DNA from 3 places in the Caballeronia sp. PC1 genome. Region 3 is predicted to be linked to each of the others. Evidence: riboswitches for the same ligand, from Rfam matches in the RefSeq annotation. Region 3 holds a riboswitch; each other region holds the start of a gene.
The links. A riboswitch is a leader RNA that binds a small molecule or an ion and turns the genes downstream of it on or off. The one in region 3 is predicted to bind glycine.
Positions count from the first base shown of each region.

Region 1: linked by a shared signal. The riboswitch ahead of gcvT (glycine cleavage system aminomethyltransferase GcvT) and the one ahead of LY284_RS39275 (D-amino acid dehydrogenase) in region 3 are both predicted to bind glycine.
Region 2: linked by a shared signal. The riboswitch ahead of gcvT (glycine cleavage system aminomethyltransferase GcvT) and the one ahead of LY284_RS39275 (D-amino acid dehydrogenase) in region 3 are both predicted to bind glycine.

Region 1 is NZ_JAJUBH010000004.1:117,048-123,897, forward strand. It holds gene LY284_RS33660 (GTP-binding protein) at 1-274, shown strand, start outside; gene LY284_RS33665 (M20 family metallopeptidase) at 377-1,537, shown strand; glycine riboswitch at 1,659-1,736, shown strand; glycine riboswitch at 1,754-1,851, shown strand; gene gcvT (glycine cleavage system aminomethyltransferase GcvT) at 1,893-3,041, shown strand; gene gcvH (glycine cleavage system protein GcvH) at 3,099-3,476, shown strand; gene gcvP (aminomethyl-transferring glycine dehydrogenase) at 3,515-6,418, shown strand; gene glyA (serine hydroxymethyltransferase) at 6,472-6,850, shown strand, end outside.
Region 2 is NZ_JAJUBH010000001.1:2,838,115-2,844,964, reverse strand. It holds gene gcvP (aminomethyl-transferring glycine dehydrogenase) at 1-164, opposite strand, end outside; gene gcvH (glycine cleavage system protein GcvH) at 216-596, opposite strand; gene gcvT (glycine cleavage system aminomethyltransferase GcvT) at 659-1,783, opposite strand; glycine riboswitch at 1,899-2,028, opposite strand; glycine riboswitch at 2,040-2,144, opposite strand; gene LY284_RS13570 (oxidoreductase) at 2,225-3,271, opposite strand; gene LY284_RS13565 (UvrD-helicase domain-containing protein) at 3,414-5,501, shown strand; gene LY284_RS13560 (cytochrome c5 family protein) at 5,521-6,417, opposite strand; tRNA gene LY284_RS13555 (tRNA-Arg) at 6,745-6,820, shown strand.
Region 3 is NZ_JAJUBH010000002.1:988,996-995,845, reverse strand. It holds gene pcaH (protocatechuate 3,4-dioxygenase subunit beta) at 1-684, opposite strand, end outside; partial or broken gene LY284_RS20555 (3-oxoacid CoA-transferase subunit B) at 681-1,339, opposite strand; gene LY284_RS20550 (CoA transferase subunit A) at 1,339-2,049, opposite strand; glycine riboswitch at 2,204-2,288, shown strand; partial or broken gene LY284_RS39275 (D-amino acid dehydrogenase) at 2,396-3,626, shown strand; gene LY284_RS20535 (heme-binding protein) at 3,675-4,088, shown strand; gene LY284_RS20530 (TonB-dependent receptor plug domain-containing protein) at 4,246-4,755, shown strand; gene LY284_RS20525 (TonB-dependent receptor domain-containing protein) at 4,859-5,695, shown strand; gene LY284_RS20520 (TonB-dependent receptor domain-containing protein) at 5,692-6,432, shown strand; gene LY284_RS38715 (aldehyde dehydrogenase family protein) at 6,544-6,850, shown strand, end outside.

The DNA.
Region 1 (6,850 bases), on a different contig from region 3:
CGGCCCTGTCGAGTTTCATGCTGTACAGCATATGGTGTTTCCTCCGAAGCACCATAACGAATGGGGAGCGACGCCGCAGCAATCCCACCTGACATTCATCGTCAACAACCTCGAAGCATCCCTCATCGAGCGTTCGCTTCGTGTCTTCATGCGACTCGCGGGAGAGAAAGGGCTCGGAAATGAGGGTCGAAATGCAGCGATGCCACTCGGAGCCGGCAGGACAATTGGCGGTCGACCGGTTCGCCGCCCAGGTGCTCCTAGATGGATGAAGTAACCCCTCGCTGCCACTGAACTAACCTTAGAGATTACCTCCGCCAAACGCTGTTTGGCGGATGGCTGAGTGTTGCCGAAAAGAACGATTTACGGAGATAGTCAAATGGATGCTTCAGTGAAACTGCTTACGGCCACGCCCGTTGAAGCACTGGCTCTGACTAAGGACCTTGTCCGCATACCGTCAATAAATCCCCCTGGCAACGAAGAAGCATGCGCGAAATACCTTGCGGAAGTGCTCGCTGACATTGGTTTCGAAGTCCACTTGCATTCGTTCGGAGCTGGTCGATTTAACCTAGTCGCAAACATCCACGGCCGGCAAGGTGGGAAACCCATCGGATTTACGGGGCATTTTGATGTTGTGCCGTTGGGGACGCGGAAATGGAACTTCGACCCTTTTGGCGCGATTGAAAGTGAAGGGCGTGTGTACGGCCGTGGAACCAGCGATATGAAGGGAGGCATTGCCGCGTTCGTCGCTGCTTGCTCGCAAAGCATCGAGGAGCTACGTGAGGGAAACGGCGTCCAACTGATTATCACGGGAGGTGAGGAGACCGGATGCGATGGCGCGAAGGCGCTTGCGGGCTCCTCCGGGCTGCTGAAGCCACTCAGTCTTCTCCTTGTCGGAGAAATGACGGCGAACTATCCTTTTGTCGGGCACAAAGGGGCGCTTTGGGTCCGTGCGTCTGCTACCGGCAAGACAGCGCATGGCGCTATGCCGGAGCAGGGCGACAACGCTATCTATAAGGCGACTCAGGCCATTCAGAAGATACGCGGCTTTGGAATCGAGGAGTCGACGCATCCGTTGATGGGCCACGCCACCATGAACGTCGGCACCTTCAAGGCCGGCACGAACGTGAACTCTGTTCCCGACCGAGCGGAATTCGAGGTGGACTTCCGCACAGTTCCGGGCATGGACCATCAATGCGTCTGCACACGACTGTCTCGTTTTTTGACCGATGACATTGGCCTGACGTCGATGGTCGATGTGCCGCCGTTAAGTACCGACCCCGAAGCGTTGGCGGTCAAGAGGGTGTTCGGGCTATGCGAATCGCTCCATCACCAGCCTATCGTTGCTCGCGCGGTGCCGTACTTTACTGACGGCAGCGTCTTGTTACCTGCAACCGGAAATCCGCCAACAATTATTTTGGGACCGGGTGAGCCCAAGATGGCTCACCAGACAGACGAGTATTGCTACGTGCACAAAATTGCCGAGAGCGTGACGCTCTATCGCTCCATCATCCAAAGCATCAGTAACGACCCGCTCTAAAGAGCCTCTCGCAGAGGGGACGCCAGTCCTTTCGAGAGGCCCCTGCGACGAAACGCGAGGAATAGGTGTTTCCTCCAAGGCAAGTTACTTGACTTGGATGGCAAGGGTCAAATATAGTTGTTTTAACCAAGCCGGAGAGAACGCAGAGCGTCGCCGAAGGGGACTTAAAACTCTCAGGCAAAAGGACGGCTTGGTTGTTGATTGCAATTATGCGTCAGCGAAATCTCTGGAGAGAGGCCTGAATCAGGTCCACCGAAGGGGCAAGGTCGCGAAGCGACTCTAATCTCTCAGGTACCAAGGACAGAGAAAGAGACATCCGTATGGATGCGTTTCATTCTGTCAACCTCGAAGAGATATGGCCACCAATACCGTTAGCAGTTTGCTGCGCACGCCGCTCGCAGCTAGCCATACAGAGGCCGGTGCACGAATGGTCGATTTTGGCGGGTGGCAGATGCCCGTCAATTACGGCTCCCAGATTGAAGAACATCATGCGGTCCGCACTGACGCCGGGATGTTCGACGTCTCGCACATGTGCGTCGTTGATTTGAGCGGTCCCGATACGCGAGAACTTCTTCGCAGGCTCGTCGCGAACAACGTCGATAAGCTCAAGGTTGCAGGTAAGGCGCTTTACACATGCATGCTCAATCAACAGGGCGGCGTCGTAGACGACCTCATCATCACTTTCCTGAATGAAGACTGGTTTCGTCTCGTCATCAACGCGTCCACCGCAATCACTGATATTTCCTGGATTCGAGCTGTCATAGCACGGAGCAATCTGAAGGTGACGCTCGTACCGCGCCGCGGCGATTTGGCCAGCCCGGAATTGGCGCTCGCCATCATCGCGGTGCAGGGTCCACAAGCTCGAGAGAAGTTCTGGCGTGCGGTTCCAACGACAAAATCCCTCACAAATGAGTTGAAGCCATTCAATGCAGCCCTCGTTAGTGATTCGACCTTCGGCGAACTCATGGTTTCGAGAACTGGCTACACCGGGGAGGATGGCTTCGAGATAGTTTCGAGGGCCGATGCCGCTCCGCTGCTTTGGAAGACGCTGTCTGAAAACGGCATCCGTCCGGCCGGCCTCGGCGCGCGTGACACCTTGCGGCTTGAAGCAGGTATGAATCTCTATGGCCAAGACATGGACGAGACAGTCTCCCCGCTCGATGCCGGCCTTGCATGGACCGTCGATTTGAAATCAGACCGTGAGTACATGGGTCGACAAGGCGTTGAACATCGCGGCGTTTCAGCGCAGACGATAGGTGCCGTCGTGTTCGGCGAAGGCGGGGTTCCGCGAGCGGGACAGGCCATTCACGTAGCAGGTGGGGAAGGGGTCGTAACGAGTGGCACCTTTAGTCCCACGATGCAACGTCCAATTGCAATAGTTCGAGTTCCCATGTCGGTCAAGCCGGGCGACGAATTGGTTATTTCCGTTCGAGGAAGAGAACTGGCCGCCGTCGCCGTCCGCTTGCCGTTCGTCCGAAATGGCGGCGTCCTCTCACAAGTCTGAGCCTCACTTATAACGGCCTCTTGTACGAGTGCCATACAAAGAACATCGGAGAAGAACATGGATTTTCCGCAAGAGCTTCGTTACACCGCCTCCCACGAGTGGATTCGAGTTGAACCCGACGGTATCGCTGCCATCGGATTGACGTCGCACGCTGGCGAGGCACTCGGTGACATCGTGTTCGTGGAGCTCCCGAACGTTGGCGCGGATGTTACTGCGGGTTTGGCTTGCGCGTTGGTCGAGTCGGTGAAGGCTGCGTCTGACATTTATGCTCCGCTGACGGGGAAGGTAACGGCCATCAACGAGACCGTCAAGAACTCGCCCGACACCATGATGGAAGCGCCCTACGAGAACTGGCTCTTCAAGATTTCCTTCGATGGCGAGCAGCAACTCGCTCCGCTTTTGTCTGCCGATGACTACGCCCACGGCCTCGAATAAGTTCGCGCGCCCATTCGTAACTCTATAGGTAAGGGACTATGAACGAACCACATCCGAAGTTTCTGCACGACGAGCAGCTCGAGTCGCTCGAAGCGCGCGATGCATTTGTTGCCCGACATGTCGGCCCGAATTTGGAAGACCAGGAAGCAATGCTTCGCGAGCTTAGTTATCGAACGAGGGCAGAGTTGATTGACGACATCGTGCCCGAAGCCATCCGCCGACGCGAGCCGCTCGCGCTCGAACAGTTTGCGGGAGGTCTGCCGGAAGAGGAGGCGCTCGCTTCCTTGCTGCAGATTGCACAAAAGAACAAGGTTCTGAAGAACTTCATTGGACAGGGCTACTACGGCACGCACACGCCGAAGGTCATTCTGCGCAACATCTTGGAGAATCCGGCATGGTACACGGCATACACGCCATATCAGCCAGAGATTTCTCAAGGTCGACTTGAGGCAATGCTGAACTTTCAGCAGATGGTGACCGACTTGACAGGCCTTGATGTCGCAAACGCGTCGATGCTCGACGAAGGGACGGCGGCAGCAGAAGCCATGACACTCCTGCGGCGAGTTGGCAAGAGCGATTCCAACGTGTTCGCGGTCGCTGATGATGTCTTGCCACAGACCATCGAAATCGTGATGACGCGTGCCGCGCCTCTGGGTATCGAGGTGAGAGTGTGTCCGGCGAATGAGCTTGCTGCGCAAGATGCCTTTGGTGTGCTCGTTCAATACCCGGGCGTGAACGGCGATGTGATTGACTACCGCGAGCTTGCGCAGAAGGTGCATGTGCAAGGTGGTTTTGTGGTTGCGGCTGCGGACCTGCTCGCCCTTACTCTCATCAAGAGTCCCGCCGACTGGGGTGCTGACGTTGCAGTCGGGACGTCCCAGCGTTTTGGCGTGCCGCTTGGCTTCGGTGGTCCGCACGCTGGCTACATGGCAGTGAAGGACGACTTCAAACGTTCCATGCCGGGTCGACTTGTCGGAATCACGATTGATGCGAATCAGAACCGCGCGTATCGACTCGCACTGCAAACTCGCGAACAGCACATCCGTCGCGAGAAGGCAACGTCGAATATCTGCACGGCGCAGGTTCTATTGGCGGTGATTGCGTCGATGTATGCGGTCTACCACGGCCCCCAAGGGCTGAGACGGATTGCGACGCGAGTTCATCGCCTGACTTCGGTGTTGGCAGCGGGGGTCAAGCGTCTCGGTTACAAAATCGAGAACGAGACGTTCTTCGACACGCTCACCATCTCCTCGAACGGACGAACCAGCGATATTCACGCGGCAGCCGAAAGCCGAGGGGTGAACCTTCGTCGAGTCAGCGACCATCAGGTTGGCATTTCGCTCGACGAGACGGCGACGCGAGCGGACGTATTGGTGCTGTTGGAGGTCCTTGCTCAAGCTCGACCGGTGCCTTCGTTTGGCGAGTGTGAGGGCGCAGCCGAACTAGGCTTCGGCGCAGACATGCATCGCGTCAGCAGCTATTTGACGCACCCGGTGTTCAATCGCTTCCATTCGGAGCATGAAATGCTCCGATATATCCGCAGTCTCGGCGACAAGGACCTGGCGTTGGACCGGTCGATGATTCCGCTGGGTTCGTGCACGATGAAGTTGAACGCCACGAGCGAAATGGTCCCGGTGACGTGGCCGGAGTTCTCATCGATTCACCCGTTCGCACCCGAGTCGCAAACGGCTGGCTATCGCGAGATGATTGGGCAGCTCGAGGCGATGCTGTGCACCGTCACCGGCTATGCTGGCGTGAGCATTCAACCGAACGCTGGTTCCCAAGGGGAATATGCGGGACTGTTGATTGTGAAGGCCTATCACGAGGACCGAGACGAAGGTCACCGAAACATCTGCCTGATTCCGTCGTCGGCTCATGGTACGAATCCCGCATCCGCACAGATGGTGGGATTCGAAGTCGTGGTTGTCGCGTGCGACCGTGACGGGAACGTAGACCTTGCGGATTTGAGGGCGAAGGCCGAGCAACATAGCCAGAAGCTCGCTGCCATCATGATTACGTATCCGTCGACTCACGGCGTATTTGAAGCCAACGTTCGGAAAATTTGCGAGATTGTTCATGAGCACGGCGGCCAGGTGTACGTCGACGGCGCCAACATGAACGCGATGGTTGGACTGGCGGCGCCCGGCGGCTTCGGCGGAGACGTGTCTCACCTGAATCTGCACAAGACGTTCTGCATCCCGCACGGCGGAGGGGGACCCGGCGTTGGCCCGGTTGCAGTGGGCCCGCATCTGGTGAAGTATTTGCCGAACCAGCATTGCACGGGATATGAGCGCGAGGCGGAAGGCATCAGCGCCGTGTCTGCAGCTCCGTTCGGCTCGGCAAGTATTCTGCCCATCTCCTGGATGTACATCGCCATGATGGGCGCGGCTGGACTTCAGGCAGCCTCAGAAGTGGCGATTTTGTCCGCTAACTACATCGCGAAGCGACTCGCCCCGCATTTCCCGGTGCTGTACTCCGGAGAGAAGGGACTCGTCGCACATGAGTGCATCCTGGACATTCGGCCGTTGCAAAAAGCAACCGGAATTACGAACGAAGACATCGCGAAGCGTCTCATCGACTACGGCTTTCATGCTCCCACGATGAGCTTTCCGGTCTCCGGCACGCTCATGGTTGAGCCGACGGAAAGCGAGTCGGTTGAGGAAATCGACCGGTTCATCGACGCGATGATTGCTATCCGGAGCGAGATTGAGAAGGTCCAAACCGGCGCATTCGACAAAGTCGATAATCCGCTGAAATGCGCACCGCATACTGCGCAGAGCGTGACGAGCAATGAATGGTCACACGCATACTCTCGCGAAGAAGCCGCCTATCCGATTGCATCGGTTGCAGCCCGCAAATACTGGCCACCGGTAGGTCGCGCGGACAACAGCTACGGCGACAGGAATCTGTTCTGCGCGTGTGCCCCGATGGATGCCTATTGATTCTGTCGTCGTTCGATATGAGCGAGCCGATTTAACGTATTCAGGAGATGAAGATGTTTAGCGACGGATTGAGCATTCAGCAGTTTGACCCGGAACTCGGCGACGCAATCAACGCAGAAACGCATCGCCAAGAGTCGCACCTTGAACTCATCGCATCGGAAAACTACGCGAGCTCACGCGTGCTGGAGGCGCAGAGCACCGTCCTAACCAACAAATACGCGGAGGGATATCCCAATAAGCGCTACTACGGCGGGTGCCAGTTCGTCGATGTGGTCGAGCAGCTCGCCATTGACCGTACCAAGGCTTTGTTCGGGGCTACTTGGGCTAATGTGCAGCCGCACTCAGGCTCTCAGGCGAATGCTGCGACCTACATGGCGCTTCTGCAGCCTCACGACACCATCCTTGGCATGAGTCTGGCTCACGGTGGCCACC
Region 2 (6,850 bases), on a different contig from region 3:
TCGATGAAGGCCGCGCGCGACGCGAAGCCAAGCGCATCGAGCATCGCGCGCTGGTCTTTTTCATCGGGGCCGATGTGCCGCTCGGCGAATGCGTCGTGGCATTCGAGCGCGGCGAGTGACAAGGGGGTGCGGTTCATCAGGCGATCCGGGTGTTCGAGCTTCATGTGAATTCCTGCTGACGACGAAGGCGCGGCGGCCTTCGTCCGTGAGATAGATTATTCGCCGATCGACTTGCCGTAGCCTTCGGCGTCGAGCAGCTTGTCGAGACCGGCGTCGCCCGACGGCTTGATCTTGAAGAGCCAGCTTTCGTACGGCGCGCCGTTGACCTGATCCGGCGCGGACGTGAGCGCATCGTTCGACGCGACCACTTCGCCCGAGACCGGTGCGTAGATATCGGAGGCGGCCTTCACCGATTCGATGACGGCGATCGCATCGCCCGCCGCGACGGTCTTGCCCGCGGCCGGCAGTTCGACGAACACGATGTCACCGAGCGCTTCCTGCGCGTGATCGGTGATGCCGACGGTCAGCGTGCCGTCGGCTTCGGTGCGGACCCATTCGTGCGATTCGGTGTATTTCAGATCGGCCGGGATGCTCATTGAATGCTCCTTGCGTGGTTCTTTCGTGAGTTTCTTGATAGGAGGGAACGGGCGCGACGGCGTTACGAAAGTTCGACCAGAACCTTGCCGTTGCGCACGAACGGAAGTTTTACCACGCGCGCGGGAAGCTGTTTGTCGCGGATGACGACCTGCACCGTGTCGCCCGCGGCAACACCCGTCGGCACGCGCGCGAACGCGATCGATTCCTGCATCGACGGCGAAAACGTGCCGCTCGTGATCTCGCCCTCGCCTTGTTGCGTCACGACTTTCTGATGCGCGCGCAGCACGCCGCCCGCCTTGCCGTTTTCCTTGATGAGCACGAGCCCGACGAAGCCCGCCTTCGAGCCGTTCGCCTCCAGCGCGCTGCGGCCGACGAAATCGCGTTCCGTTTTCAGATCGACGGTCCACGCGAGGCCGGCGTCGAGCGGCGATACGTCGTCGTCCATGTCCTGCCCGTAGAGATTCATGCCCGCTTCGAGACGCAGCGTGTCGCGCGCGCCGAGGCCGGCGGGCTTCACGCCTGCATCGGCGAGCGCGTTCCACAGGGCTTCGACATGCGTCGCCGGGACGACGATCTCGAAACCGTCTTCGCCGGTGTAACCGGTGCGCGCGAGCATCAGTTCGCCGAATGTCGCGGACTGAACCGTGACGGCGTTGAACGGCTTGATGTCCTGCGTTTGCGCGCGCGCGTCGGGCAGCACTTGCCAGGTTTTTTCGCGCGCGTTCGGGCCCTGCACGGCGATGATCGCGAGATCGCGGCGCGGCGTGATGGAAAGATTGAACTCGCCCTCGGCATTCAACTGACCGAACCAGGCGATGTCCTTCTCCGCCGTGCCCGCATTCACGACGACGCGGAAACTCGTTTCGGAGAAGTAGTAGACGATCAGATCGTCGATGACGCCGCCGTTGCCGTTGAGCAGGCACGAATAGAGGGCGCGGCCGGGCGTCGTGAGCTTATCGACGTTATTGGCGATTGCGTACCTGAAGAATTCGCGGACGGCCTCGCCTTCGAAATCGACGACGCGCATGTGAGACACGTCGAACATGCCGGCGTCGGTGCGCACCGCGCGATGCTCGTCGATCTGCGAACCGTAGTTGACGGGCATGTCCCAGCCGCCGAAATCGACCATGCGCGCGTTGAGCGCGAGGTGGGCGGCGTGCAGGGGCGTCTGTTGAAGTGAAGTCATCGGGGCCTCGGTTCGCGAAACAAAAAAGGCCACGCAGCGCAGTATTCGCTTATCGGATGCGCCTTCGTGCTGCCGGAAGCAGCGCGCAAGGCTCATGCCGCGAGCGGTTGCGATGCGTGACCCCTCTGTCCTCGGTACCTGAGAGATTGCGCGAACCGTGCACGGTCGTGCTGCGATTCATCGCGCGCCCCTTCGGTGGGCAACTGGCTTCGATGAAGCCGCTGCCGCTCTCCAGAGTGCGAGAAAACTTCGTTCCTCGACGCCGTCGGTCCTTTTGCCTGAGAGTTTGCGGGTATGCCCCTTCGGCGGCGCGGCCTTTTTCGTTGCGACGACAGGCCACGCGCTCTCCCGACGCGTGCGGCAGAATTTACGCGACCGATTTCGGGTTGTCAAACGGATTCGGGGGCATCCGATGGACGGCGCGCACCCGCCGGCAGGGATTCAGCCGAGCCGCTCGAACACCACCCGTCTCCCCTCCCGATCACTCTCAATCGCCAGCTCAATAATCGTCATCGTATCCACCGCGTCCTGCGGCGACACCGGGAACGGCTTGCCCTCCTGAATCGACGCCGCCAGCGCGCGATAAAACTCCACATACGCGCCGTCTTTCGTCGCGAATTCGTGGCGCAGATCGAGATCGCCATCGACTTCGCGCAGCAAGCCCGGCGGATTCTTCGCGAATTCAGGATTGCCCGGCCGCATGCCCGCGCGCAACTGGTCTTCCTGCGTATCCAGCCCGTTTTTCACGTAACTGCCGCGCGTGCCGTGGATCGCGAAACGCGGCGGCTCCAGCGCCGCGAGCGCGCTCGCGTGCAGGATCACTTCCTTGTCGCCGTAGCCGAGCACGAGATGCACGTAATCCGGCGCGTGCGCGTGATCGCGATGCGCCTTCACAAACGCCGTGACCGTCTGCGGCGCGCCGAACAGCGTCAGCGCCTGATCGATCAGATGCGGCCCCAGATCGAACAGCAAGCCACCGCCGCGCTCCGCCTCCTCGCGCCAGCGCTGCGGCACCTTCGGGCGAAACCGGTCGAAATGCGATTCGTAATGGGTGACGCGCCCGAGCCGCCCGCTCTCGATCAGCGCGCGCACCGTCATGAAATCGCCGTCCCAGCGGCGATTGTGGAACGGCGCGAACAGCAAGCCCCGTTGCTGCGCGAGATCGGCGAGCGTGCGGGCGTCGCGCGCGGACAGCGTCACGGGTTTATCGACGACGACATGCTTGCCCGCCGACAACGCACGATGCGCGAGATCGAAGTGCGTGTCGTTCGGCGTCGCGATGACCACGGCCTCGATTTCGTCGATGCCGACGAGCGCGTCGAAATCCGCCACGATGCGTGCGTTCGGATAGTCCGCCTGCGCGCGCTCGGCCTGGCTCGTCGCGATGGCCGCGACTTCGGCCCGGCCGCAGTGCTCGATGACGGGCGCGTGAAACGTCGCGCCGGCGAGGCCATAGCCCATTACGCCAACTTTAAGTGGTGTGCTCATGCGGGCAGCGTCCTGTCGTGAATTCGATCGGATATTGTGGCACGAACGAGGGCCGGAACCGCGCCGGTTCTATCGTGTTAACATCGCGCTCTCCTCCATGCGCCGGCCTCGCCGCGCGCGCCAAATTTCCAAGCTCAACACGATGTCCGCAGGTCTGAACGCCGCGCAAAGCGAAGCCGTGCGCTATCTCGATGGTCCCTGTCTCGTGCTCGCCGGCGCGGGCAGCGGCAAGACGCGCGTGATCACGCAGAAGATCGCGCATCTGATCGAAGGGCGCGGCTTCGAGCCGAAGCACATCGCCGCGCTCACCTTCACGAACAAGGCCGCGCTCGAAATGCGCGAGCGCACCGGCAAGCTCCTCGAAGGCAAGACGCTCACGACGCCCGGCAAGGAAGGCCGCAAGATTCCGGTCAATCAGTTGACGATCTGCACGTTCCACTCGCTCGGCGTGCAGATCATGCGGCAGGAAGCGGAGCACGTCGGACTGAAGCCGCAGTTCTCCATCATGGATTCGGACGACTGCTTCGGCATGGTCCAGGAGCAGCTCGGCACGACCGACAAGGGTCTGATCCGCAAGATCCAGTCGATCATTTCGCTGTGGAAGAACGCGATGGTCTCGCCCGATCAGGCGTCCGTGCTCGCCGCGAATGAGGACGAGCATCAGGCGGCGATCGTGTATCGCAGCTATGCCGCGACGCTGCACGCGTATCAGGCGCTCGATTTCGACGATCTGATCCTGCGCCCCGCGCAGCTTTTCGCGGAGAACGAGCAGGTGCGCGACAAGTGGCAGAACCGCTTGCGTTATCTGCTCATCGACGAGTATCAGGACACCAACGCGTGCCAGTACGAACTGGTGAAGCTGCTGGCCGGTCCGCGCGCGGCGTTCACCGCCGTGGGTGACGACGATCAGGCCATCTACGGCTGGCGCGGCGCGACCATCGAAAATCTCGCGCAGCTCGGCAAGGATTTTCCGAAGCTGCATGTCATCAAGCTGGAGCAGAACTATCGCTCGACGGTGCGGATTCTGACGGCGGCGAACAACGTCATCGCGAACAATCCGAAGCTGTTCGAGAAGAAGCTGTGGTCGGAACACGGCATGGGCGACACCATCACCGTCACCGGTTGCAACGACGAAGAGCACGAGGCGGAGTCGGTCGTGTTTCGCCTGTCCGCGCACAAGTTCGAGCGGCGCACGCAGTTCCGCGACTACGCGATTCTCTATCGCGGCAACTTTCAGGCGCGCATCTTCGAACAGGTGCTGCGGCGCGAGCGCATTCCGTATGTGCTCTCGGGCGGGCAATCGTTCTTCGACAAGGCCGAGATCAAGGATCTGATCGCCTATCTGCGTCTGATCGCCAATCCCGATGACGATCCCGCCTTCATCCGCGCGATCACGACACCGCGGCGCGGTGTCGGCAACACGACGCTCGAAGCGCTCGGCGCGTTTGCGGGCGCGGCGAAGGTATCGCTGTTCGAGGCGGTGTTCATGGGCGGCATCGAGGCGCGGCTGTCGGCGCGGCAGGTCGAACCGCTGCGCACGTTCTGCGAGTGGATGCGGCGTCTGTCGGACCGCGCCGATCGCGATCCCGCGACCGAAGTGCTCGACGACATGATGGAAGCCATCCACTACGAGTCGTATCTCTACGACGCGTACGACGAGCGGCAGGCGCAGTCGAAATGGCAGAACGTCCTCGAATTCCTCGAATGGCTGAAGCGCAAGGGCACGAAGCCGGCAGCCGCGCCTGGCGTCGAGCAAACCGGCTACGACACCGCCGACGGTTTCGCCGACGAAGGCAAAAACCTGCTCGGCCTGATCCAGACCGTCGCGCTGATGTCGATGCTCGAAGGCAAGGAGGAAGATCCGGACGCGGTGCGGCTATCGACGGTGCATGCGTCGAAGGGGCTGGAGTATCCGCACGTGTTTCTGGTGGGCGTGGAGGAAGGCATCATGCCGCATCGAGGCAGTTCGGACGATGACGCGCCCGTCGACGATTCGCGCATCGAGGAAGAGCGGCGGCTGATGTATGTCGCGATCACGCGGGCACAGCGCAGTCTGCATCTGAACTGGTGCAAGAAGCGCAAGCGCGCGCGGGAGACGGTGGTGTGCGAGCCGTCGCGCTTCATCCCCGAGATGCTGCTCGACGACGCCCCGCCGCCGACCAAGGAAGAAGCGCCTTTGTCGCCGAAAGACCGCATGGCGATGTTGAAGGCGATGCTGCAGAAGAACTGAGATCGCCTCCCGCGCCCGCTTATTTCGACGCGTTCACCATGTAATCGACGGCTGCCTTGACATCGGCGTCCGGCGCGTTCGATCCGCCCTTCGGCGGCATCGCGCCCTTGCCGTGCAGCGCGTAGTTGTAGACGGTGTCCATCGGCTCCTTGAGGCGCGGCGCCCAGGCGGCTTTGTCGCCGAATTTCGGCGCGTTGAGCACGCCGGCCGCGTGACAGGCCTGACAGACCTGCTCGTAGAGCGCCTTGCCGGCTTGAGCTGCATCGGCGGATTGCGCGCCGCCGCCCGCTGGAGCCGCCGCCGTCTGCGGCACCGATGCGAGCGCCGCGACGGCTGCCGCCGCCTGCGCATTGTCCTGCGCGCCCGCAGCGCCCGCGGCTCCCGAAGCCGCGGCGGGCGCCGAAGCCGCCGCGCCCGGCGCGGGTTGTGCCGGCTCCGCGAGTTTGCCGCCGCTGCCGTTCGCCATATAGACGACCGCGCGCGCGATCTCGAAGTCGGAGTAATCGTCGGGACTGGTGCCGCCGCGTGCGGGCATCGCGCCTTTGCCGTTGAGCGCGTTGTGCAAAAGCGTGTCGTAACCTTCGCCGATGCGCGCGGACCACGCGCCGGCATCGCCGAATTTCGGTGCGCCCGCGGTGCCTGCCGCGTGACAGGCGGAGCACACGGCCTTGTAGACTTCCTCGCCGGTTTTGTAGACGCGCGGCGCGTTGGCATCGCGGATATCGACCTGTGCGGCGGGCGCGATGCGCTCCTTCACCGACTGTTCGATGTCCGTGCCCGCGCCGGTGCGTGTGGAATTGTTCACGTACACCGCGAGCAGGATGATGATGGCGACCGGGATGCCGAAACCCGCGATGACCGCGGCGATGAGTTGGCCGGGTGTCTTAATCGGGGCTCCGTGGGGTGCTTCGCTCATGCTTGTCTCGTCTCCCGTTTTTTGGTGTGAGTCGGTTCAGTGACAGCGTGACAGCTACCGCAATGCATTGCGCTCAAGCGCGCCTTGGGGAAAGGCACGGTCGATTATAGACGGAACGCTTAACTGTCGGCGCGGGGTGGCGGACGCGGCGGAGCGGGCGTTTACCCGAATCGTGTGATGCTTTCTGACTGTTTCTGCGCATTGCCTTGAAGGCCGCGCGATGGACGAAGTCACGGAAAGCAGGTATCCTCTTGGATTCGCATGGGCCTTGCAGCCGGCTTCTTGTCCGGCGCTTAGTTTTTCCGCTTCGCAAGGCCTCCCGCCGATGCGCCCGTAGCTCAATGGATAGAGTACTGCCCTCCGAAGGCAGGGGTTGCTGGTTCGATCCCAGCCGGGCGCGCCAAAAAGTGACTAGAAATCACGTGCTTAGCGG
Region 3 (6,850 bases):
CTGCATTGCCCCCTTCAGCACGATGTCAAAACGGTATCCGAGCGCCCAGTTGGCGATGGTCGTGTCGATATCAAACCGGCAGATGAGGCGATTGCGATACGGCATCGGAACCGCATTCGCGATCGGATCGATCTCGATCAATGGATCGTCAGGAAAGTAGATTTGGGTGACGAGACGAGTGGCGAAGGCGGGGCCAAGCAACGACAGGTGAATATGAGCCGGGCGCCATGCATTGTGATGGTTACCCCAAGGGTAAGCTCCGGGCCGGATGGTCGTGAAGGAATACCAGCCCTGATCATCGGTAATCACCCGACCAGCTCCGGTGAAGTTCGGATCGAGCGGCGCGTCCCAATTATCGTTGCGATGGATATACCGCCCGGCCGCGTTCGCCTGCCAGATTTCGACGATGGTGTTTGGTACCGGACGACCACTGTCATCCAGCACCCTGCCAGAGATGCGGATGCGCTGGCCATGGGGAGCAGATCCATGTTGCGACGTTAGGTCTACCTCGGCTTGACCCATAAGAGCGCTCCAGCAACCGCTGGGGCCGCTCACCTCAGTCAAAGTCTGCGGAGCGTTGACCAAGGGGTGACGCGGACTACGCAATCCGGTCGAGCGATACTCTGGGTAGAGGAGTGGTGGCAAGCCCGCGTCGTCAGGCGCATATGCGATGTCCGTTGTCACAGGCAATTCTCCCGGAGCTTGCCCAGAAAGAGAGGGGCATTCGTCTTGGAAGCGATTTCCTCGACGCAGACGGATGGTGCCATGTCGAGCAGCGCAAGCACTCCGGCTTGCGGGTCTAACTCCATCACCCCGAGGTCCGTAATGATCAGATCAACCACCGACCTGCCGGTCAGGGCAGAGTACATTTCTGGACGATCTTGGGCGCGCCATCCTTGGACGTATGATCCATGACGACCACCACCCGCTTGACGCCTGCAACCAGATCCATCGCTCCTCCGATCCCCTTCACCATCTTGCCCGGAATGGTCCAGTTGGCGAGGTCGCCATTCGACGCGACTTGCATGCCTCCCAGGATGGCCATGTCGATGTGCCCGCCCCTGATCATGGCGAAGCTGTCGGCAGACGAGAAAAAACTCGAAGTCGGCAGCGTGGTGACTGTCTCCTTGCCGGCATTGATCAAGTCTGCATCAGCTTCATCAGCGAACGGGTAAGGGCCCACTCCGAGCATGCCATTTTCGCTTTGCAGCGTGACGGTCACGTTTTCGGGGACATGGTTGGCAACCAGCGTAGGGATGCCGATTCCGAGATTTACGTAAAATCCGTCCTTGAGTTCTCGAGCAGCGCGCGCTGCCATCTGATCGCGCGACCAAGCCATCATGCAGGCTCCCGAGCGCGAATCGTCAGCTTTTCGATCTTCTTCTCGAGGCCCGTCGCTCGAACAATCCGATCGACGTAAATGCCGGGCGTATGCACTTCATCCGGGTCGATGGCGCCAGCTGGCACGATCTCCTCGACCTCGGCGACCGTCACCCGTCCGGCTGTCGCCATGATCGGGTTGAAATTCCGCGCTGTCTTTCGAAAAACCAGATTGCCTTCGGGATCAGACCGCCAAGCCTTGACTATCGAAAGATCAGCTTTCAGCCAGCGCTCTCGAATATATTCATCGCCGTCGAAAGTTTCGACAGGCTTGTCTTGCGCGACGACGGTTCCTACCCCGGTCCGGGTATAGAATGCCGCAATGCCGGCGCCGCCGGCGCGAATGCGCTCGGCTAACGTACCTTGCGGATTCAGCTCAAGTTCGATGTCACCATCCAGGAACTGCCGCTCAAAAAGACGATTGTCGCCAATATACGATGCGATCATGCGACTGATCTGCCTGCTTTGCAGCAGCTGCCACAGACCAAAGCCTTCTGCGCCCGCGTTGTTCGAAATCACTGTAAGCCCTCGGGTACCGCTTCGATAAAGCTCCGCGATAAGGTTCTCCGGGTTTCCGCAAAGGCCAAAGCCACCCGACATGATCGACATTCCGTCGAACAGCAAACCCTCAAGCGCTTCGGACGCGCTGCCTCGAATTTTTGAAAGCATTATAAGCCTCGGAACTGTTCGGAATTTTCCTTCGAACCTTATCCTTCGCATCGGCATGGAGCTGCTGCTTTTGACGATATGTGAAGGACGTTTGCGGTTTCGTCATTCTCGGTCGTCCGAATTGACTTGAGCGCACATTTCCAGGCAGGCCAGACTTGCCATTGCGGGAGAGACCGTTCGCCGGCGCCGAAGGAGCAACCGCCCCGGAAACTCTCAGGCAAAAGGACCGCAGGGCATCAAGATATCTGGAGAGTGGCGCCCGCCTGGGTGCCCGCCGACGGGATAGCGATCTCAGGCACAGCGGACAGATGGGGCGCATCCACCACCGTTTTGGGAGCGGCTCCCAGTGGCACGTATTAGCATCATCGGCGCCGGCATTACCGGCGTAACAACCGCCTACAGCTTGGCTGTCCGCGGTCATGAAGTCACCGTCTACGATCGTCGCCGCTATCCGGCGATGGTCACCTCATTTGCCAACGGTGGCCAGCTCTCCGCAAGCAATGCCGAAGTCTGGAACAGCTGGGCCACCATCGCAAAGGGTATGAGATGGCTCTTGAAAATGGTCGCGCCTTTGTTGCTGAACCTCAAGCCCGGCCTTCACAAATACGGGTGGCTCGCCGAGTTTTGCGGCAATATCTTTCGGCACGAAAGAAACACGATCGCGACCGTTCGTCTCGCACTCGACGCGCGAAGGCATATGTTCACCATTGCGGAAGCAGAGGGCATCGATTTCGATCTGAAGCGATGCGGAATCCTTCATCTCTACCACAATGAACAGGAGTTTCGTGCTGCCGAAGTGGGCAACGCCCTCCTCCTCAAGGGCGGGCTCGAAAGGCACGCAGTGTCAGCTGGAGAAATGCGCGCGATCGAGCCGAGCCTGCAAGGCGCTCTTCACGCCGGATTCTTCACCACGGGGACGCCACGGGCGACATCCACAAGTTCACACGCGGGCTCGCAGATGCGTGTGCACGCCGAGGCGTGATTTTCAAGTTTGGAGCTGCTGTCCGGCGAGTGGAGATACAGAACCGGATTTGTACCATCAGCTTGACCGATGACGAGAGTGGTCGGCCGATCGCCTCTCAGACAGCTGATGCCATCGTTGTCTGCGCAGGGGTTGAAAGCCGAGAAATCGCCAGAAAGCTCGGCGAGAAAGTAAACATTTATCCGGTGAAGGGCTATTCCATCACTGTAAACTTGAGAGACGAGCAGAGCCGAACAGCTGCACCGAGTGTCAGCCTGCTCGACGACGCTGCGAAGATCGTCACAAGCCGCCTCGGTCCAGATCGATTCCGGGTGGCCGGCACCGCAGAGTTCAATGGGTTCAACCTAGATATTCGCGCTGACCGGATCCGCCCGTTGCTGCGCTGGTCGGAACGCCTGTTCCCCAAAATGGATACTGACAGCGTCACCCCATGGGCAGGCCTGCGCCCCATGACGCCCGATATGCTGCCTGTTGTCAGGCCGGGAGAGTGCGTGGCGTCTACTACAACACCGGCCACGGCCATCTTGGCTGGACGCTTTCCGCTGCAACTGCCGAGATGATCGCCATGCGCCTGGACAGCGACTTCGCCGCGTAGCTTCGATCCACATTATTCATCAGAAGGATTTCGAGAATGATCCTAAGCTTGAAGCAAGCCCAGAATATTGCACTTCGCACTCTCAAGGCCGGTGCCGAAAAAGGACTGAAGCCGCTATGCGTAGCCGTGCTCGATCCGGGAGGTCATACAATAGTCCTGCACCGAGCGGACGGCGCGTCGCATCTTCGACCAGCAATTGCTATCGCGAAGGCGGCCGGCGCCTTGAATCTCGGCGTCTCTTCCCGCTCGATCGCGGCGATCGCGGCCGAACGACCGACATTTTTCAACTCGCTCGTAGGCATAGCGCCTCTCGGTATGGTGCCGGCCGCCGGAGGAGTGATCGTGGTTGACAGCGACGGCCAGACACTGGGTGCCGTCGGCGTTACCGGCGACACCTCGGACAATGACGAAGCTTGTGCACTTGCGGGCATCGAAGAGGCAAATCTGTTCGCGAAGGACTGATCATTGCCCGCGCAACGCGGCAAAGGTATTTCACATAAGTGCAATGATTGAAGAGAGATTGGCAAAAGCAGCGAGGAGGACGTTCGCCTTATGAAGTTGGACAGGCAGCTGGCGCGGCATGCGTACGGCTCCTTCCAGCAAATAATAAGGGGGGTTTATGTCTCGGTCGAATAGAACGAACGGGTCGGTAGCGGCCCTGCTTGCCGCTACTGTTCTGGCCGGATCGGCGACGCCAGCCTTCGGGCAGGCGACACCCGAGGCGCCTCAAGATTCTTCCGCGTCCTCATCGGGCGGATCGCTCGACATTGTCGTTACCGCCCGCAAGCGCGAAGAACGCCTCCAGGATATCCCGGTGGCGGTCTCGGCGATCGGCGGAGCTGCCCTCGAACAGAAGGGCATCGACAATGTGACAAACCTGATCGGGACGGTTCCGAGCCTCTTCACCAGCCAGAACCAGGCGTTCGGGCCGCTTCCCAACCAGACCTATCTCGTACTTCGCGGCGTCGGAGCGGCGGCATCCAACGATCCCGCTGTCGGAACCTTCGTCGATGGCGTCTATCAACCGAGCCTGGCATTCGACACTGGCTTCCTCGACTTGGAGCGCATCGAGGTTTTGCGTGGGCCGCAAGGTACCCTTTTGGCAGAAACACCGAAGGCGGTGCACTGAACATTGTGACCGCGAAGCCCGACGGCACCTTTCGTGGAAGCTGCGCGCAGAATATGCGGACTTCAATAGCGTTCGCCTCGGCGCGAGTTTCAGCGGCCCATTGGTGGAGGACAAGCTCTTCGCTAGCCTTTCTGGTCAATATTACAGCACCGATGGCTACATCCACAACCTGACCATCGACAAGGATCAGGATACGCTTCGCAGCCTGGCCGGGCGCTTCGTGCTTCGCGCATTGCCCACCGAAGACTTCGAGATCATTCTCCGACTGGATGGTTCTCGCAACAGAAACGGTTATCTCGGTTACGGCGTCGTGGACGACGGCGCGAAGCGTTATGCCACACTCGATGATCGCAAGGTTGTCTCGCCCGACACGAGCTTTGGCGGCTCTCTAACCATGTCGTACGATCTTCCGGCGTTTACGATCAAGTCGATCACCGGATATCAGCACGTAAAGACCGAATTCTGGTACGACTTTGATGGATATTCGGACCCCGACAACTTTCAGGACCAGCGCACGACCCAGTCAGCACTCTCCGAAGAACTTCGTTTCGAGTCGAGGAGCGGCGGGTCTTTCACATGGCTTGGCGGATTGTACGCCTTTCAGGATATCCACGAACAGAACCGCAATTTCGCCTTGTCTGGCTGTACGATCTGCGCCTTTCCGCCGATTTTCAATCCCGCCAACGACGTGCGGGAAGCGACGAGGTTGCGGCGTCGCGGCTGGGCCGCTTTCGGTCAAGTCGGCTACAAGTTCAACGATCGCTTCGAGCTGACTGTCGGCGGGCGATATGGCTGGGAGCGGACGCGGGCATTCCAGCAGGGCGTCGTGATCGTGCCGGCTGTGGGCGCGAACGACGCGTTCAGCGGAGTCACGTCAAAAGCTTCAGCAATTTCTCGCCGTCCGCTTCATTCTCCGTTCACTGGACGCCTGATGTCATGACTTACGCGACTGTGTCGCGAGGTTATCGCTCAGGCGGCTTTGACAAATATCCGGGTAGCAGTGCAGCCGTTGGGATCGCTTTCGACAACGAAAAGTCGACCAATTATGAGGTGGGGCTGAAAGCGTCGCTCTTTGACCGACACCTGATCGCCAGCGTTGCTGGTTTCATCGTTCAGGTGGACGACATGCAGCTGGCTTCTGTTGCCATCAGCCCGGTCACCGGTCTCCCTGTCGGTGTCACTGCCAATGTCGGTGCCTCCCGTAACCGCGGGTTCGAGTTCGAAGCAACCGCCATGCCGTTCCGCGGATTCAAGATTCGCGGGAACGCTGCATATACCGACGCGCGCTTCACCTCTATTACGAGCCCGGTAGGATCCCATCTGACCGGCGATGCGTTGCCTTATGTCCCCAAGTGGACTGCTTCAGGCGGCGCAGATTACACTGTCTCGATCGGTGACACTGAACTCAATCTCGCAGCCGACTATCGTTATGTGGGGCCGTATTATTCCGGTAACGGGGCTCCTCCGTTTGATCCGATCCTGCAGGTTCAATCCTATGACCAGCTCGACCTCCGCGCCAGTCTGAAGAGAGACCGATGGGAGCTGACCGTTTACGTCGACAATGTGACGGACAACTTCAACATTACACGCCGGTTCGCACCGCCGTTCCAACCGTTCACCCGCGCCTCGGTGCTTCCACCTCGCAAGTTTGGCGTGAAGCTGAACTACAGCTGGTGAACATCCGCCGCCGGCCTCACTGGCCGGCGGCTTTGACCACTCAGGAATCGTGTCCTTGTTAAGGAGCGTCGGCCCGCAGCGAAACGCTGCTTCGCTGTCAAAGGATTTGCCGTGACCGAGATCGACATGACGAGCTTTGATGGAATTATCGGGAGCCTGACCCCGATGAGCGGCGAAGTCATCGACTGGACGAGCCCGACCGCTCCGGACAGAGCCCTTCAGTTTCGCGCCGGCGGACACGCTGATGTCGAGCGGGCCGTCGGTTCAGCGGGTCGAGCTGCTGGTTTGTGGCACCGGCTCGCGCCGAGTGAACGGCGAATGGCGATGCTGCGGTGGGGCGACGCAATAGAGGCCGCCGCCGAGCGCATCGGCATGCTCGACTGTGTCGACATGGGCAAACCGATAGCCGTTGCGACGA